Regions from separate parts of the Marinobacter sp. bablab_jr003 genome, predicted to be linked through region 1. Evidence: riboswitches for the same ligand, from Rfam matches in the RefSeq annotation. Region 1 holds a riboswitch; the other holds the start of a gene.

Region 1 (7,416 bases):
GCCGTCAGGGCAGCCCGCTGGTAATTGGTGTGGGAATCGGTGAAAACTTCATCGCTTCCGATCAGCTGGCCCTGCTGCCGGTGACCGACCGTTTCATGTTCCTGGAAGAAGGCGATATTGCCGACATCCGCAAAGGCAGCATCGAGATCCATGATCGCGAAGGCATGGCCGTAGAGCGCGCCATTACCCGTTTCGAGCACGGTGCCGATTCCGCCGACAAGGGCGAATACCGCCACTACATGCTCAAGGAAATCTACGAGCAGCCGAAAGTGATCAAGGCCACTATGGAAGGCCGGATTACCGACACCCGGGTACTGGAGCAGGCCCTGGGTACCGACGCTGCCAACCTGCTGGAAAACGTGCGCCATGTGCAGATCATCGCCTGTGGTACTTCCTACCACGCCGGCATGGTGGCCCGTTACTGGATTGAAGACCTGGCCGGCATCCCTTGCTCCGTGGAAGTCGCGTCCGAGTTCCGCTACCGCAAGCACGTGATCCAGCCGGATACCCTGTTCCTGTGCATCTCCCAGTCCGGCGAAACCGCGGATACCCTGGCCGCACTTCGCCAGGCCAAGAAAGCCGGTTTCCGGGCGGCCCTGGCCATCTGCAACGTACCGGGCAGCTCCCTGGTGCGGGAATCCGACCTGGTGATCATGACCCAGGCCGGCCCCGAGATTGGCGTAGCCTCTACCAAGGCGTTCACCACCCAGCTTACCGCACTGCTGATCTTCACCCTGGCCCTGGCCCGTCACAACGGCCTGAGCGAAGAGAAGGAAGCGGAGATCGTGGGCGCTATCCACCAGCTGCCGAAGCAGGTCAGCGATGTGCTGGCACTGGATGCAGACATCGAAGAAATGTCCAAGGCCTTTATGGACAAGCACCACAGCCTGTTCCTGGGCCGTGGCTCCCAGTTCCCGGTGGCCATGGAAGGGGCGCTCAAGCTTAAAGAGATCTCCTACATCCATGCCGAAGCCTATCCGGCCGGTGAGCTCAAACATGGTCCGCTGGCGCTGGTCGACAGCGAGATGCCGGTGGTCACCGTGGCGCCGAACAACGACTTGCTTGAGAAACTGAAATCGAACCTCGAAGAAGTCCGGGCCCGTGGCGGAGAGCTGTTTGTATTTGCCGACAGGGATGCCGATGTGAAGCCTGAAGAGGGGCTGCATGTGATGCAGATTCCGTCTGTGCACGAGATCACGGCGCCCATTGTCTACACCGTGCCTTTGCAGCTGCTGTCGTACCACGTTGCAGTACTTAAGGGCACTGATGTGGACCAGCCCCGAAACCTGGCCAAGAGTGTGACGGTGGAATAAACGGCGAGATTCAGGCTGGCCGCCGTCCGCGGTAAACCGGGGCCAGCCTGATTTTCCGGAAACATGATCCAGAGCAAGTCTTTCCGGGCGATGTAGGTCCAAGTACGGAGACCCGGGCGGCCCCACAGGGGTACCCTATACACAAATATCAAGGCAGGTAATGGTTGCCTGTTGCATACTTTTTTAGCCGCCAATTCAAGAAGAACTGATGCAATGCCCGACACTCTCGTTTCCGGATTTACCCGCAATTTCCTGGGCAAGGCGCCCAACTGGTACAAGCAGGTTATTCTGCTGTTTCTGATTGCCAACCCGATTGTGATGTTTGTGTTCGGGCCGGTGACGGCAGGCTGGCTGCTGATTGCCGAGTTCATCTTTACCCTGGCCATGGCCTTGAAGTGTTACCCATTATTGCCAGGCGGCTTACTGGCGGTGGAGGCCTTACTGATTGGGCTAACCAACGCCGACGCCGTGTACCACGAGGTGCTGATCAACTTCCCGGTTATCCTGCTGTTGATGTTCATGGTGGCAGGCATCTATTTCATGAAAGAGCTGCTGCTGGTGACCTTCACCCAGATCCTGGTGGGGGTACGCTCCAAGTCTGCGCTCTCGCTGCTGTTCTGTGGTGCCGCAGCCGTGTTGTCAGCGTTTCTGGATGCCCTTACGGTAACCGCGGTCATCATCAGTGTGGCGGTGGGTTTTTACTCGGTGTATCACAAGGTGGCGTCTGGTAAGGGCTATCAGCAGAAAGACCACAATGCCAACAGCGATGCCGAAGTGGTGGAACTGCACCGGGAAGACCTGGAAAACTTCCGGGCGTTCTTGCGCAGCCTGTTGATGCACGGTGCCATTGGTACCGCCCTGGGTGGTGTGGCCACCATGGTTGGCGAACCCCAGAACCTGCTGATCGCCAAGGTGGTTGGCTGGGATTTCGTGGGCTTCTTCCTGCACATGGCACCGGTGAGTATTCCGGTACTGATTGCCGGCCTGTTTACCTGCTGGGCGCTGGAGAAGCTGCGCTGGTTCGGCTACGGCGGTCGCCTGCCCAAGCCGGTACGCCAGGTGTTGCAGGAATACGCCGATAACGAAAGAGCCAGCCGCACCAAGTCCGACAAGGCTGCCCTGTGGGTGCAAGCTGTTGCTGCCGTGATCCTGGTGCTGGGCCTGGCGTTCCACGTAGCGGAAGTGGGGCTGATCGGCCTGCTGGTGATCATCCTGGTTACTTCCTTCACCGGTGTGATCGACGAGCACCAGATTGGCAAAGCCTTCCAGGAATCCCTGCCGTTCACCTCACTGCTGGTGGTGTTCTTTGCCATCGTGGCGGTGATCCACGAGCAGCACCTGTTCAAGCCTATCATCGAATACGTACTGAGCCTGCCGGAAGGCCAGCAACCGGGCATGTTCTTCATTGCCAATGGCCTGCTGTCCATGATCAGCGACAACGTGTTCGTGGCCACCGTATACATCAGCGAAGTAAAACAGGCCCTGGATGCCGGCGCCATCAGCTTTGACCATTTCCAGACCCTGGCCGTGGCCATCAACACCGGCACCAACCTGCCCAGCGTGGCCACCCCCAACGGCCAGGCCGCGTTCCTGTTCCTGCTCACCTCCGCCATCGCCCCGCTGGTACGGTTGTCCTACGGCAAGATGGTGATTATGGCCCTGCCGTACACCGTGGTGATGGGTGGCGTAGGCCTGTACATGGTGACCCACGCCTTCTGATTCTCGACGCCGATAACAGCCTCATCTGACGCCCGTGCCGCTTTCACAAAGCTCCACGGGCGTTCTTGTTTCTGCTGCTTAGTCTGTATATAGTGACGAAGTCCTTGGTTTACTACCATATATTGTGATCAAAGCGTGATCACTCAGGTAGTCGGGAATCCGGTGAGAATCCGGAACTGACGCGCAGCGGTATTGGGGAACGAGCGTGGCATAAAGACACTGGCAAGGAGCCCCTGGTTACCTCCTGAATCGCCTCTGCGTGCTCTGAAAGCTGCAGATGCAAGGCGCGGCTCGCCGCCAATGGCCTTAGCCCTTGGCAAGAGTCGCAACACAGCAGGTGCAGCTTTCAGAGCACGCCCTTCGGGGCTTTCAGAGCGCTTCACAATCGGCGTTGCAACTTTTTGAAAGGCCCCGGCCTTACTGCAAAGTTGCGCCTTGACTGTGAAGCGCTCTGAAAGCCAGAGGCGACTCAGGAGGTAACCAGGGGCTCCAACCGGGAAGTCGCCACGCAAGGCCGAACCACACGGTTCACGCCCCTGAGTCCGAAGACCTGCCAGGGATAGACACTGCACCTTCGCGTTTATCAAGGTGAGCAGGCGGGTTTCGTTTTCTGGCCACGGAATCCACGGAAGAACACGGAAAGAAAAGACTTACTGATTTTTTGCCACGAAATCCACGAAAAAACACGAACAAAGATTTACTACGAAAAGAAAAAAGCTTTTTATCTTTTCCTTTCGTGTTTTTTCGTGGATTTCGTGGCAAAACAGTCCCTTTCTTTTCATTTTTCCGTGTCCTTCCGTGGATTCCGTGGCAAAAACCTCCCCCTTCTCCTGAACGCAAAGGCTGCGCCACCACGCGTACACAAGGAGAAGTTCCATGTCTGCCATCCTGTCCCCCGAGCCCCCGGCGGTTGCCGCTACAGAATCCCTTCAGGTCATCAAACGCAACGGCACCCTCGTTGGCTTTAACCCTTCCAAGATCACCGTCGCCGTTACCAAGGCCTTCCTTGCGGTAGAAGGCGACCAGGCCGCGGGTTCTGCCCGTATCAACGACGCCGTGCACCGGGTCACCGAACAAGTGGTGCAGGCCATCAGCCGGCGCCTGAAGGCCGGGGGCAAGGTGCATATTGAAGACATCCAGGACCAGGTAGAACTGGCCCTGATGCGGGCGGAGGAACAGAAAGTGGCCCGGGCCTACGTGCTGTACCGGGAAGAACACGCCCGCAAGCGCGCCATTGAAGAACCCATGGAAGCGCACCCGCACCTGACCGTGAAAAAAGCCGACGGCAGCGTGGCGCCGCTGGATCTGGGTTTGATGAAACTGCAGGTAGAGCAGGCCGCGACCGGGCTGGACGGCATTGAGGGCGAATCCCTGGTGGAGGAAGCCCTGCGCAACCTGTACGACGGCATTGCCGAAACCGAAGTGTTGTCTGCCCTGATCATGACCGCCCGGGGCCGCATAGAACGGGAGCCGGACTACAGCGCCGTGACTGCCCGCCTGTTGCTGGAGCAACTTCGGCTGGAAGCGGCCGAGGCGCTGGACTTGCCCCGCAACCAATCCCTGACAGAGAGTTATCCACAGGCCCTGAGCGCCTTCATCCATACCGGTATCCGCTACGAATTGCTGGACGAAGCCCTGGCCGCCTTTGACCTGGAACGCCTGGGCGCAGCCCTGAAACCCGAGCGCGACCACCAGTTCGGATTCCTCGGCCTGCAAACCCTGTACGACCGTTACTTCCTGCACTGGAACGGCGCCCGCCTGGAACTGCCCCAGGTGTTCTTCATGCGCGTGGCCATGGGCCTGGCCCTGCGGGAAGACGACCCCAACGCCCGCGCCATCGAGTTCTACAACCTGCTGTCCAGCTTCGATTACATGGCCAGCACCCCGACGCTGTTCAACAGCGGCACCCGCCATTCCCAGCTGTCCTCCTGCTACCTGACCACCGTGCAGGACGACCTGGGCGGCATTTACGGGGCCATCAAAGACAACGCGCTGCTCTCCAAATGGGCCGGCGGCCTGGGCAACGACTGGACCCCGGTGCGGGCGCTCGGCTCCCACATCAAAGGCACCAACGGCCAGAGCCAGGGCGTGGTGCCGTTCCTGAAAGTCGTCAACGACACCGCCGTGGCGGTGAATCAGGGCGGTAAGCGCAAAGGCGCCGTGTGTGCCTACCTGGAAAGCTGGCACCTGGACATCGAAGAGTTCCTGGAACTGCGCAAGAACACCGGCGACGAACGCCGCCGCACCCACGACATGAACACCGCCAACTGGGTGCCGGATTTGTTGATCGAACGCATGCGTGAAGACCGGGACTGGACCCTGTTCTCCCCCAGCGATACGCCGGATCTGCACGACCTGTACGGCAATGCCTTCCGCGAACGCTACGAACACTACGAAGCGCTGGCGGAGCAGGGCGAGATCACCCTGTTCAAGAAAATTCCGGCCAAGCAGCTGTGGCGCAAAATGCTCACTGTGCTGTTCGAAACCGGCCACCCCTGGATCACCTTCAAAGACCCCTGCAACCTGCGCTCGCCGCAGCAGCATCAGGGCGTGGTGCACAGCTCCAACCTGTGTACCGAAATCACCCTGAACACCAGCGCCGACGAAATCGCCGTGTGCAACCTGGGCTCTGTAAACCTGGCGGCCCACATCAAGGACGGCGAGCTGGATGTACAACGCCTGGAACGCACCGTAAACACCGCCGTACGCATGCTCGACAACGTTATCGACATCAACTTCTACGCGGTGCCCCAGGCCAGGAATTCCAACCTCAAACACCGCCCGGTGGGCCTGGGCCTGATGGGTTTCCAGGATGCCCTGTATCAACTGGGCCTGCCTTACACCAGCCCGGAAGCGGTGGAGTTTGCCGACGTGGCCATGGAGCAGCTCAGCTACTTCGCCATTCGCGCCTCCGCCACCCTGGCCGGCGAACGCGGTGCCTACGAAACCTACGAAGGCTCCCTGTGGCAGCAGGGCATCCTGCCCATCGACTCCATCGCTCTTTTAAAAGAGGCGAGGAAAGACGGTGACCTGTCCCTGAACACCGACAGCCGCCTGGACTGGACCCCGATACGGGAGCTGATCGCCAAACACGGCATGCGCAACAGCAATGTCATGGCCATCGCGCCCACCGCCACCATTTCCAACATCGTGGGCGTGTCCCAGTCCATCGAACCGGCGTACCAGAACCTGTTTGTGAAATCGAACCTGTCCGGCGAGTTCACCGTGGTGAACCCCTCACTGGTGCGGGATCTCAAGGCCGAAGGCTTGTGGGACAACGTGATGGTGAACGACCTGAAATACTTCGACGGCAGCGTGCAGCAGATCGACCGCATACCCGCCGAACTCAAAGCCCGCTACGCCACCGCCTTCGAAATCGACGCCCGCTGGCTGGTAGAAGCCGCCGCCCGCCGCCAGAAATGGCTGGACCAGGCCCAGAGCCTGAACCTGTACATGGCCGAACCCAGCGGCAAAAAGCTCGATGCCCTGTACCAGCTGGCCTGGGAACGCGGCCTGAAAACCACCTACTACCTGCGCTCCCTGGGCGCCACCGGCGCCGAAAAAACCGCCCCGGTGTCTGCGCCACAGCCGCAGGTTTGCAGCATTGATAATCCTGACTGCGAGGCGTGTCAGTAACTGACTTTTTGGCCACGGACACTCACGGACGCTCACGGACGAAAAAACATCTTTGTCTTTGTCCGTGTGGGTCCGTGAGTGTCCGTGGCAAATCAATCTAAAAGGAGCGAACCATGCTGAACTGGGACGACGAATCAAAACCCGCACAGCAAGCCGCAAACCCCGAAGGCCCGGCGCCGGTGAACGTAGACGACAAACGCGTCATCAACGGCGAAACCGACATCAACCAGTTGGCACCCTTCAAGTATCCCTGGGCCTGGGAATACTTCATGAATGCCAACAAAAACCACTGGACCCCGCTGGACGTCAACATGGCCCAGGACGTTCACGACTACCACCACCGCCTGACCCCGGCAGAAAAGCACGTGTACGAAAACGTACTGGCCTACCTCACCACCTCCGACATCCTCGCCATGCGCAACATCGGCCTGGCGGTGATGGAGAAAATGAGCGCACCGGAACTGCAGATCTACCAGGCCCGCCAGGTATACGAAGAAGCCCTGCACACCTGGACCTACCAGCACTGCATCGAAACCCTCAACCTGGACCAGAGCGAGATCTACAACCGCTACCGCGTGGTGCCCCAGATCAACGGCAAAATCCAGCTGGCCAACCGCCGGCTGGACGCTGCCATGCGCTCCGACATGAACCTGCGCAACCCGGACGACCTGCAGGAATTCATCATGTCTTACCTGTTCTTCGCAGCGGTGTTTGAAGGCTGCTGGTTCTATAACGGCTTCAGCCCCAT
Region 2 (7,416 bases), 230 kb from region 1:
CGGGGATGGCGCCCGGGCCCGGCTGGCGGTTGGCCAAATTGTCAGCCGCGACGCTGCAGCGCTGACCGACGAAGGCGTTGCCGCCGCCGCTTCGGAATCCATGCTGGAAAATGGCGCGGATGCGGTGTTTTCAAGCTTGTTCTGGTATCTGGTCGCTGGCTTGCCCGGACTGGTTTTGCACCGGCTGGTGAACACGCTGGATGCCATGTGGGGCTACCGGACGCCACGATATCTGTATTTCGGGCGCTGCGCCGCCAGGCTCGATGATGCTATGAACTGGGTGCCTGCCCGGCTAACTGCCTTGACCTATGCGTTGCTGGGCAATACCCGGCTGGCCGTGAAATGCTGGCGTGAACAGTCCAGGGCCTGGGACAGTCCGAACGCCGGCCCGGTGATGGCAGCAGGAGCGGGCGCGCTCGGTGTCACTCTGGGCGGCCCGGCGCCGTATTCCGGTGGCGTGAAGCAGCGACCGCTGCTGGGCAGCGGGCAAGGCGCCACGGCGCAAACCGTGGAGGGCGCGATTTCCCTGGTTCAGCGTGGCGTGATGTTGTGGCTGTTGGTGTTGTTGGCCTTGGCCGCAACTCTGAATGCGTTCTGGTCAGGAGGTATCGGGTGACAGCGTTCGATGGTGCTGATTTGCCGGAGCATGGAGGTCGCCTGAGGGCAGCGGCTCAGCACTGGGGCATTCCTCCGGAACAATGGCTGGATCTCTCCACCGGTATTAATCCTGTGCCCTGGCCGGTTCCGGCAATTCCGGCGGAGGTATGGCAACGGCTGCCGGAGCCGGAAGATGGGCTGGAAGAGATTATCCGTATCTGGGCCGGGGCGCCGGAGCGTGCCTGCTGCCTACCCGTAGCGGGTTCCCAGGCGGCGATCATGGCCCTGCCAGCGGTTCGTGCCCGTAAGCATGGTTTCGGTCGGGTGGCCGTGCCCATGCCCGGTTATCGTGAGCATGGTCATGCCTGGCGGCGAGCGGGTTTCGACGTGGTGGCGATTCCTGAACAGGCGACAATGCAAGCGGAGCTGGCGTGGCTGGATTCCGTTGATGTGGTGGTCTGGATACAGCCGAATAACCCGACGGGGGAGCTGATCCCCGTTGAACGGTTGCTGGTTTGGTGGGAACGTCTGCGAGCGCGGCAAGGTTGGCTAATAGTTGATGAGGCCTTTTTGCCGGCTTGTGACCAACAGAGCCTGATAGCTGCGGGGGCCCTGAAAGGACTGATCGTCCTCAAGTCCATGGGCAAGTTCTTCGGCCTCGCCGGGTTGCGCGCAGGCGCTGTGATAGCTGAGGCAGAGACGGGCAGAGCTTTGATGTCTGAGCTGGGCCCCTGGCCCGTGAGCGGACCAGCGCGCTATATAATGGCGGAAATGCTTCAGGATAGGGCCTGGCAGTTGCAGGCAAAGGATCAGCTTGAACACAAGAGCCAACGATTGGGTGATCTGTTATCTGAGTCAGGGCTTGGACTCAGTGACGGCACGATTCTGTTCCGTTATTTGAGACACGCCCGGGCTAACGACCTTCACCATGAACTGGCGCATAAGGGTATCCTGGTGAGGTTGTTCGAGAATCCCCTTGCAATCAGAGTCGGACTTCCGGGCACTGAGCAGGAATGGCACAGACTGGAACAGGCGTTAGAGCGCCTGGTAGGGCAGTGGGCGGGCGGCCACCAAAGCCGCCCGCTGTCGAGGTCAAGGATTGGTGACCACCGTGCCGAAGCTGATCGCGATGGGTAGCAGTGAGGTTTCAATGAAATCGGCCTGACTGTTGTCGGAAGGGTCGATGACCCGCACGCCCGGATTCGACAGAGTGGCATCTGCCAACCACAGGCGGCCTTCAGGACTCAGTTCGATATCTCGGAAGTCCATTCCGGTCAGATTGTTGACCGTGGCCAGCGAGGTTGCGCCCTCGGACGGATTGAAGGACTGCAGTGAAATGTTCTGCCAGCCCGCGTAGTTCAGTATGTAACCTTCAGTCGGGCTGATGATGGCGACATCATTGATCTGAGTGTCAATGTCGGCGTCTGGAATCATTGAAGAAACCTGATAGGTCTCAGGGTCAACGACATCTAGGCTTGTGCCCTCAAAGGGTGCGGAAAAGCTTCCCAGGTTGGTGATGACCAGCCCGATGCCATCAACGTGCTGGATGTTGGAAGGGTTCCGGCCAATGAGAGGGATGCCTTTCATTATGTCGGTAGCACTGGCATTGGTCTCGATTTCTGTGTCCGTTGTGGTATCAAAAACCGCAACGTATCCGTCATTGGTGGGGCTGTAATTGCTATCGAGCCGTTGCATGGTGATAAACAGTTTGCCGTCGACGACAGCACCCGCTGACATCTGAACTACATCGCCCTGACTGTCTGCGGGTACATAGACGCTCAGATCCAGGGTTTTGCCGGTGAAAAAGTCCTCAGCCCTGTTGGCGGAAGGGTTTACAACCCATGCCTCGTTTTTTCCGTAGCGGAGCAGGTACGCTTTGGCTTCATTGGCAAAGACGATCTGGTACGGGTTGGCGCTGCCCTGATCACCGGCTTCCAAAGTGCTGGCTTCCCAGACTTCTTTCCCGGGGTTTTCAATGTCGACCTTCAATACCTGATCGCCAAAGAACTTTCTGATCAGGTAATAGTGCTGACCATAGCCATTCACTGTGATGTCCGAAATGCCGCTGAAATAACCGCCCGAAGCTTGCATTCCAGTTTCTTGTATTGATACCAGTTCTACCTCACCGGAGGTGTAGTCATCGGCCGCCGTGGCAACGACCCCGACGTTCTCGGTAATCACAGGATCAAGTGTTGAAGACGAGGAATCCCCACCACAACCGGTCAGTCCGATGGTCAGTGCAAGCGCAGCAAGGGTGCCTTGGCGCAGTGAAAATAGTTCCGTGTGGTTCATGGTATAACCCTTGTAATGGTTAGAGGGAATGCTTGATGTTGATAAACCAGCCGCGTCCGGGGCCAGGGAACCGATTGAAATCCTGGTAGATTTCGTCGGTGATGTTGCGAACTTCCAGTCGTGCCTCAGTCATGCTCTTGTCCGGCCAGATCCGTTGCCATTGCACCGTTGCGTTAAGCGTCTCTCTGGCATCAGCCTCCAGGATATTGGCGGAGTCATAATAGAGTTCATCGTCCACCTGATAGGACAGGTCGATCTGGAAGGGCCTGAAACGCCAGCGGGTACCGGCAAGAAACGATTCGTGATAAATACCCGGCAACCGCTTTTCGAAACGCGTGCGCACTGACTTGTCGGTATTTTCCGACTCCTGTACCGTGGCATTGCCGTAGAGGGACCAGGCGGGGGTGATGGAAAAAACCGCATCCAGCTCCACGCCATAAACCTCGGCTTCCAGGTTGCGATAACGACCGACGCCGCGGGCGTCGTAGGTTGCGATCACAGCAGGGTCCAGCACCCGGAAATACCCTGTGGCTTCGGCATGACCCCAGCCCTGGTCTGTGCGCAGTGTCAGGTCGTAGTTCATCGATTCTTCTGGCTGCAGGTCCGGGTTGCCGATAAACAGCCCCTGCTGACCGTATAGCTCTTGAAGGGTAGGAACGCGCACGTTGTTTGCAATGTTGCCGGAGAGTGTCCAGTTATCATGAATCACGCGGGTCAGCCCGAGTTGCCAGCTGGTGTGATTGTCGCGCGAGCGGGTCGACTCGGTGGTTCCATCGGCAAGCGATTCATCGGATTCGTCCTGAACGTGCACCTGACGGATAGCTGCCTGCGTCTTCCAACGGTTATCGATACTCTGCCAGGCATAGGATAACGACGAGGTTAGCTGGAACCGCTCCCGTTCATCTCGAGGCTCAGTATCCTGTTTGTCGTCCTGCTGGTAGTCATAGTGGGTGGTATCAACGCTCAGTGTGATGGTGTGGTTGCCAAGTAAAGCTGAGAGGGTATTCACCAGCCCAAGCTGTTGTGTGTCGGTTTTTACATCGGAGACTCCGAGACCTACCCGCCCGCTGGTATTGTCGTAATGCTCGGTGATATCGCCGACAATCAGGCGATGGCTGGAGTGCAGCTTGCCCTGGAACCATCCACGTTCCTGCCCCTGAAGTTGTAGGCGAAAAGTTTCGTTCGCCAGAGACGCATCGTTGTCCCGCCAGTTCTGGATGGTTGGCACACCCTGCTCATAATGGGTGTATTGGAACAGAGCGTCGACCTGGGCTGTCCGGCTGATCTCCCAGCCCAGTTTCGTGCTGACAGCATCCTGTTGATAATCCGCATTGCGCCGCTTGGTGTTATCGCCATCATTCGGATTGAACCAGTCACTGGCGTTGGGGTATTCAAAGTCGTTATTGCTGGTTTGTCGATCAAGCGACACCCAATAGTAAAAATCGTCGTGGCTGCCGCTGTTGAAGAGGCCGGTTCGGTAAGTGTCAAAGGAACCAGCGCCGACATTGATGCTGGTGGCATCCTCGATGTCTTTGCCAAGACTTTCCAGTACCACCACACCACCGATGCCCGCCTGAGGCAGCTGTGCTGGGGCTCCACTGGGGTACACCTGAATACGGCTGACATCAGTCAACGACAGTTTGCCGAGGTCAACACCGCCGGTGACCGGATCGTTCAGTAGCATGCCGTCCAGAACAACCTGTACCTGCCGCGAGGTCGATCCTCGAATGGACACTGATGAGGCGCTTCCCAGTCCGCCGCTTTGTCGGATCTGGACGCCGGCCTGATCGCTAAGAACATCAGCGACTGAAGCGGTCCGGTTTTCGATGCTGGACCGATCCAGAACGCGCACGGGGCCTGTCGCCTGGCTGGGGTCTACATCGCTGGCGGCGTTGATGGGAGTGGCTTCCACCACGATAAAAGGAAGTGTATCTTCTGCGATGACATTGGTGGCCATCAGCGAAAAAATGGAGATAACGATTTTCTTCATCAGGGAGATGGGCACCGGCTGCATTTCTCTGCGTCTGCAACCAGCATTGTTGCGGTTTCTGGTTGCCTGAACAGCTACCAAAAGAGAAGAGGCATATACGCCTGCTCCGTGTTCTGACCCTCCGTCAAAAGCACTGATAGCCGGTAGCAGGCCGGTCTCCGGGCTTGCGGCTGGCATTCTTGCCAGAGTAGGATGCCTTCCCACAGCGTTTTGCTGCAGTGGCTGGCTCAGGGCCATTCCTCTCGTACCGCATACCGTTGCGGGGGCAGCGTCGGAATTTCACCGAACTTCCCAGTTTCACCCATCGCTCAGTCGAACAGTTGTCGCGCTTGAGGTGGGCACCTGCTACGGATAAAAAATTTGAGTAAGAGTTTACGGTGTGGCCAAGAGGTCGTCAATAAATGACAAATAGTTCAGAGTTAGCCAGCGCTCAGGAGGTCTCATGATAGTCATTCGGGTTTTCGTGCTTTTCCTGATGCTCTCCAGCCATGTGGTGGCTGATGTCTGTGCCACGGACGATAACGGAGTGGAGCTTTGTTTGCCCGGGCCTGCCCAGCGCATCGTGACACTATCCCCCGGGGCGACGGAGCTGGCGTTTGCCGCGGGTGCTGGTGAGCAGGTTATCGCTGTTGTTGATTACAGCGATTATCCCCCGGAGGCTGAAATGTTGCCCAATGTCGGGAGCCATACCCGGATTGATCTGGAGGCGTTGGTCGCTCTCAAGCCGGATCTGGTGGTTACCTGGGTGTCTGGTAATCCGGTTGAGCAGGTCACTATGCTCGATCAGCTTGGCATGGCCAGTTTTGCGATTGAGCCACGAACGTTTGAAGGTGTGTCCTCGGTGCTGGAGAGGCTGGCGTCGCTCGCGGGTACAGAGTCTGAGGGTTATGCGGAGGCGGCCCGGTTTCGACAGGGAATTGCCGCATTGGCGAAGCAATATCGGGGGCGTGAACCCATTCGTGTGTTTTATCAAGTGTGGGATCAGCCTTTGATGACGATCAATGATGAGCATCTGATCGGAAAGGTGATTTCTTTGTGCGGTGGCCAGAATATTTTTGGTGAGATGGCTCGCCTGGTGCCGCGTATCGGGCCGGAAGATGTTCTGGCCGGAGACCCCGAAGCCATCCTGTCGGGCGGCACCGATGAAGACGGCAACAGTTATACAAGCCTTGAGCGCTGGAGGGAGTTTGGCGCGATGGCGGCGGTAGCGGCGGATAATTTGTTTATCATTCCGGCCTCGCCCATTTCACGCCCCACGCCGCGTTTGCTGGATGGAGCACGCACGGTTTGCGAGAAACTGGATATGGCGCGTGCTCGGTTGTAATAACACAAGGAACCGCTTGAGGGACCGGGGATGATGCGAGCGCTGACAATACTGACGGTTATTGCGGCATTGGCTTGTGCGCTCTCCCTCGCCGTCGGCAGTGTTACTATCCCGCCCGGTGATCTGTGGCAGGTTGTTCTCGGGCAGGGTGATACGCTGGATCGAACCCTTCTGATTGATCTTCGTTTACCCAGGACGCTCTCGGCGTTTGCTGCTGGCGGTTTGCTGGCGATCGCCGGGGCATTGATGCAGGTATTGTTGCGAAATCCGCTGGCCGATCCCTATGTTCTGGGGCTGTCCGGTGGTGCTGCCACCGGTGCGCTGCTAGCCATGCTTGCGGGGGCTGGCATGGTTTTGGTGTCTGGCGCCGCCTTTGCTGGCGCCCTGTTTGCGACTCTGCTGGTGTTTGGGCTGGCCCACGGTACCGGCAGCTGGACCCCATCGCGATTGCTGCTTACCGGAGTGGTGACCGCCGCTGGTTGGGGAGCGGCCATTACCCTGATGCTTGCCATCACCCCCGCTCATCAGTTGCCGGGTATGCTGTACTGGCTGATGGGCGATGTGTCTTATGCGCGTCTGCCCTGGCCCTCCATCGTGGTGCTGATGCTTGCGGTTATTGCCTTGCTGCCACTGGCTCGTAGCTTGAATGTACTGGCGAGGGGACCATTGCAGGCCGCGGCTCTGGGTGTGTCTGTTCGCCCTCTGGAATGGAGCATCTACCTGTTGGCCAGCCTGCTGACCGCAACGGCGGTCACCTCGGTGGGTAGCATCGGTTTTGTTGGCCTGATTGTGCCCCATATGCTGCGTCTCGTGCTGGGGAATGACCAACGGATCATCTTACCGGCAAGTGCTTTGGCAGGCGGCACCTTGCTGGTTCTGGCTGATACTCTGGCCCGGACTGTGATTGCGCCTGAGCAACTACCGGTGGGTGTGATTACCGCCTTGCTGGGCGTACCCACTTTCCTTTATCTGCTTCACCGGAGTCGATGATGACGACTCTCTCTGCTCGCGAGCTGATTATCGATATTCCCGGACGTTCGAACGGTGCGAAGCTGAACCTGGACGTGGCGCCCGGACAGATCTGGGGGGTTCTGGGGCCGAACGGTGCGGGGAAAACCACGTTATTGCATACCCTGGCAGGACTGAAAGCACCCCGGTGTGGCGAAGTATGGCTTGATGATGTTGAGTTGGCTGCCATACCCCGGCGTGAACT

The links. Region 1 has a riboswitch for cobalamin ahead of H3Z84_RS12350 (ribonucleoside-diphosphate reductase subunit alpha). Riboswitches for the same ligand answer to the same signal wherever they lie in the genome.
Region 2: linked by a shared signal. The riboswitch ahead of H3Z84_RS13335 (TonB-dependent receptor) and the one ahead of H3Z84_RS12350 (ribonucleoside-diphosphate reductase subunit alpha) in region 1 are both predicted to bind cobalamin.

Annotation. Positions count from the first base shown of each region.
Region 1 is NZ_JADARC010000119.1:5,820-13,235, reverse strand. It holds gene glmS (glutamine--fructose-6-phosphate transaminase (isomerizing)) at 1-1,313, shown strand, start outside; gene nhaB (sodium/proton antiporter NhaB) at 1,527-3,032, shown strand; cobalamin riboswitch at 3,121-3,605, shown strand; gene H3Z84_RS12350 (ribonucleoside-diphosphate reductase subunit alpha) at 3,909-6,668, shown strand; gene H3Z84_RS12345 (ribonucleotide-diphosphate reductase subunit beta) at 6,782-7,416, shown strand, end outside.
Region 2 is NZ_JADARC010000119.1:233,025-240,440, forward strand. It holds gene cbiB (adenosylcobinamide-phosphate synthase CbiB) at 1-616, shown strand, start outside; gene cobD (threonine-phosphate decarboxylase CobD) at 613-1,734, shown strand; gene H3Z84_RS13330 (hypothetical protein) at 1,690-2,889, opposite strand; gene H3Z84_RS13335 (TonB-dependent receptor) at 2,909-4,879, opposite strand; cobalamin riboswitch at 5,011-5,240, opposite strand; gene H3Z84_RS13340 (cobalamin-binding protein) at 5,322-6,203, shown strand; gene H3Z84_RS13345 (FecCD family ABC transporter permease) at 6,234-7,193, shown strand; gene H3Z84_RS13350 (ABC transporter ATP-binding protein) at 7,193-7,416, shown strand, end outside.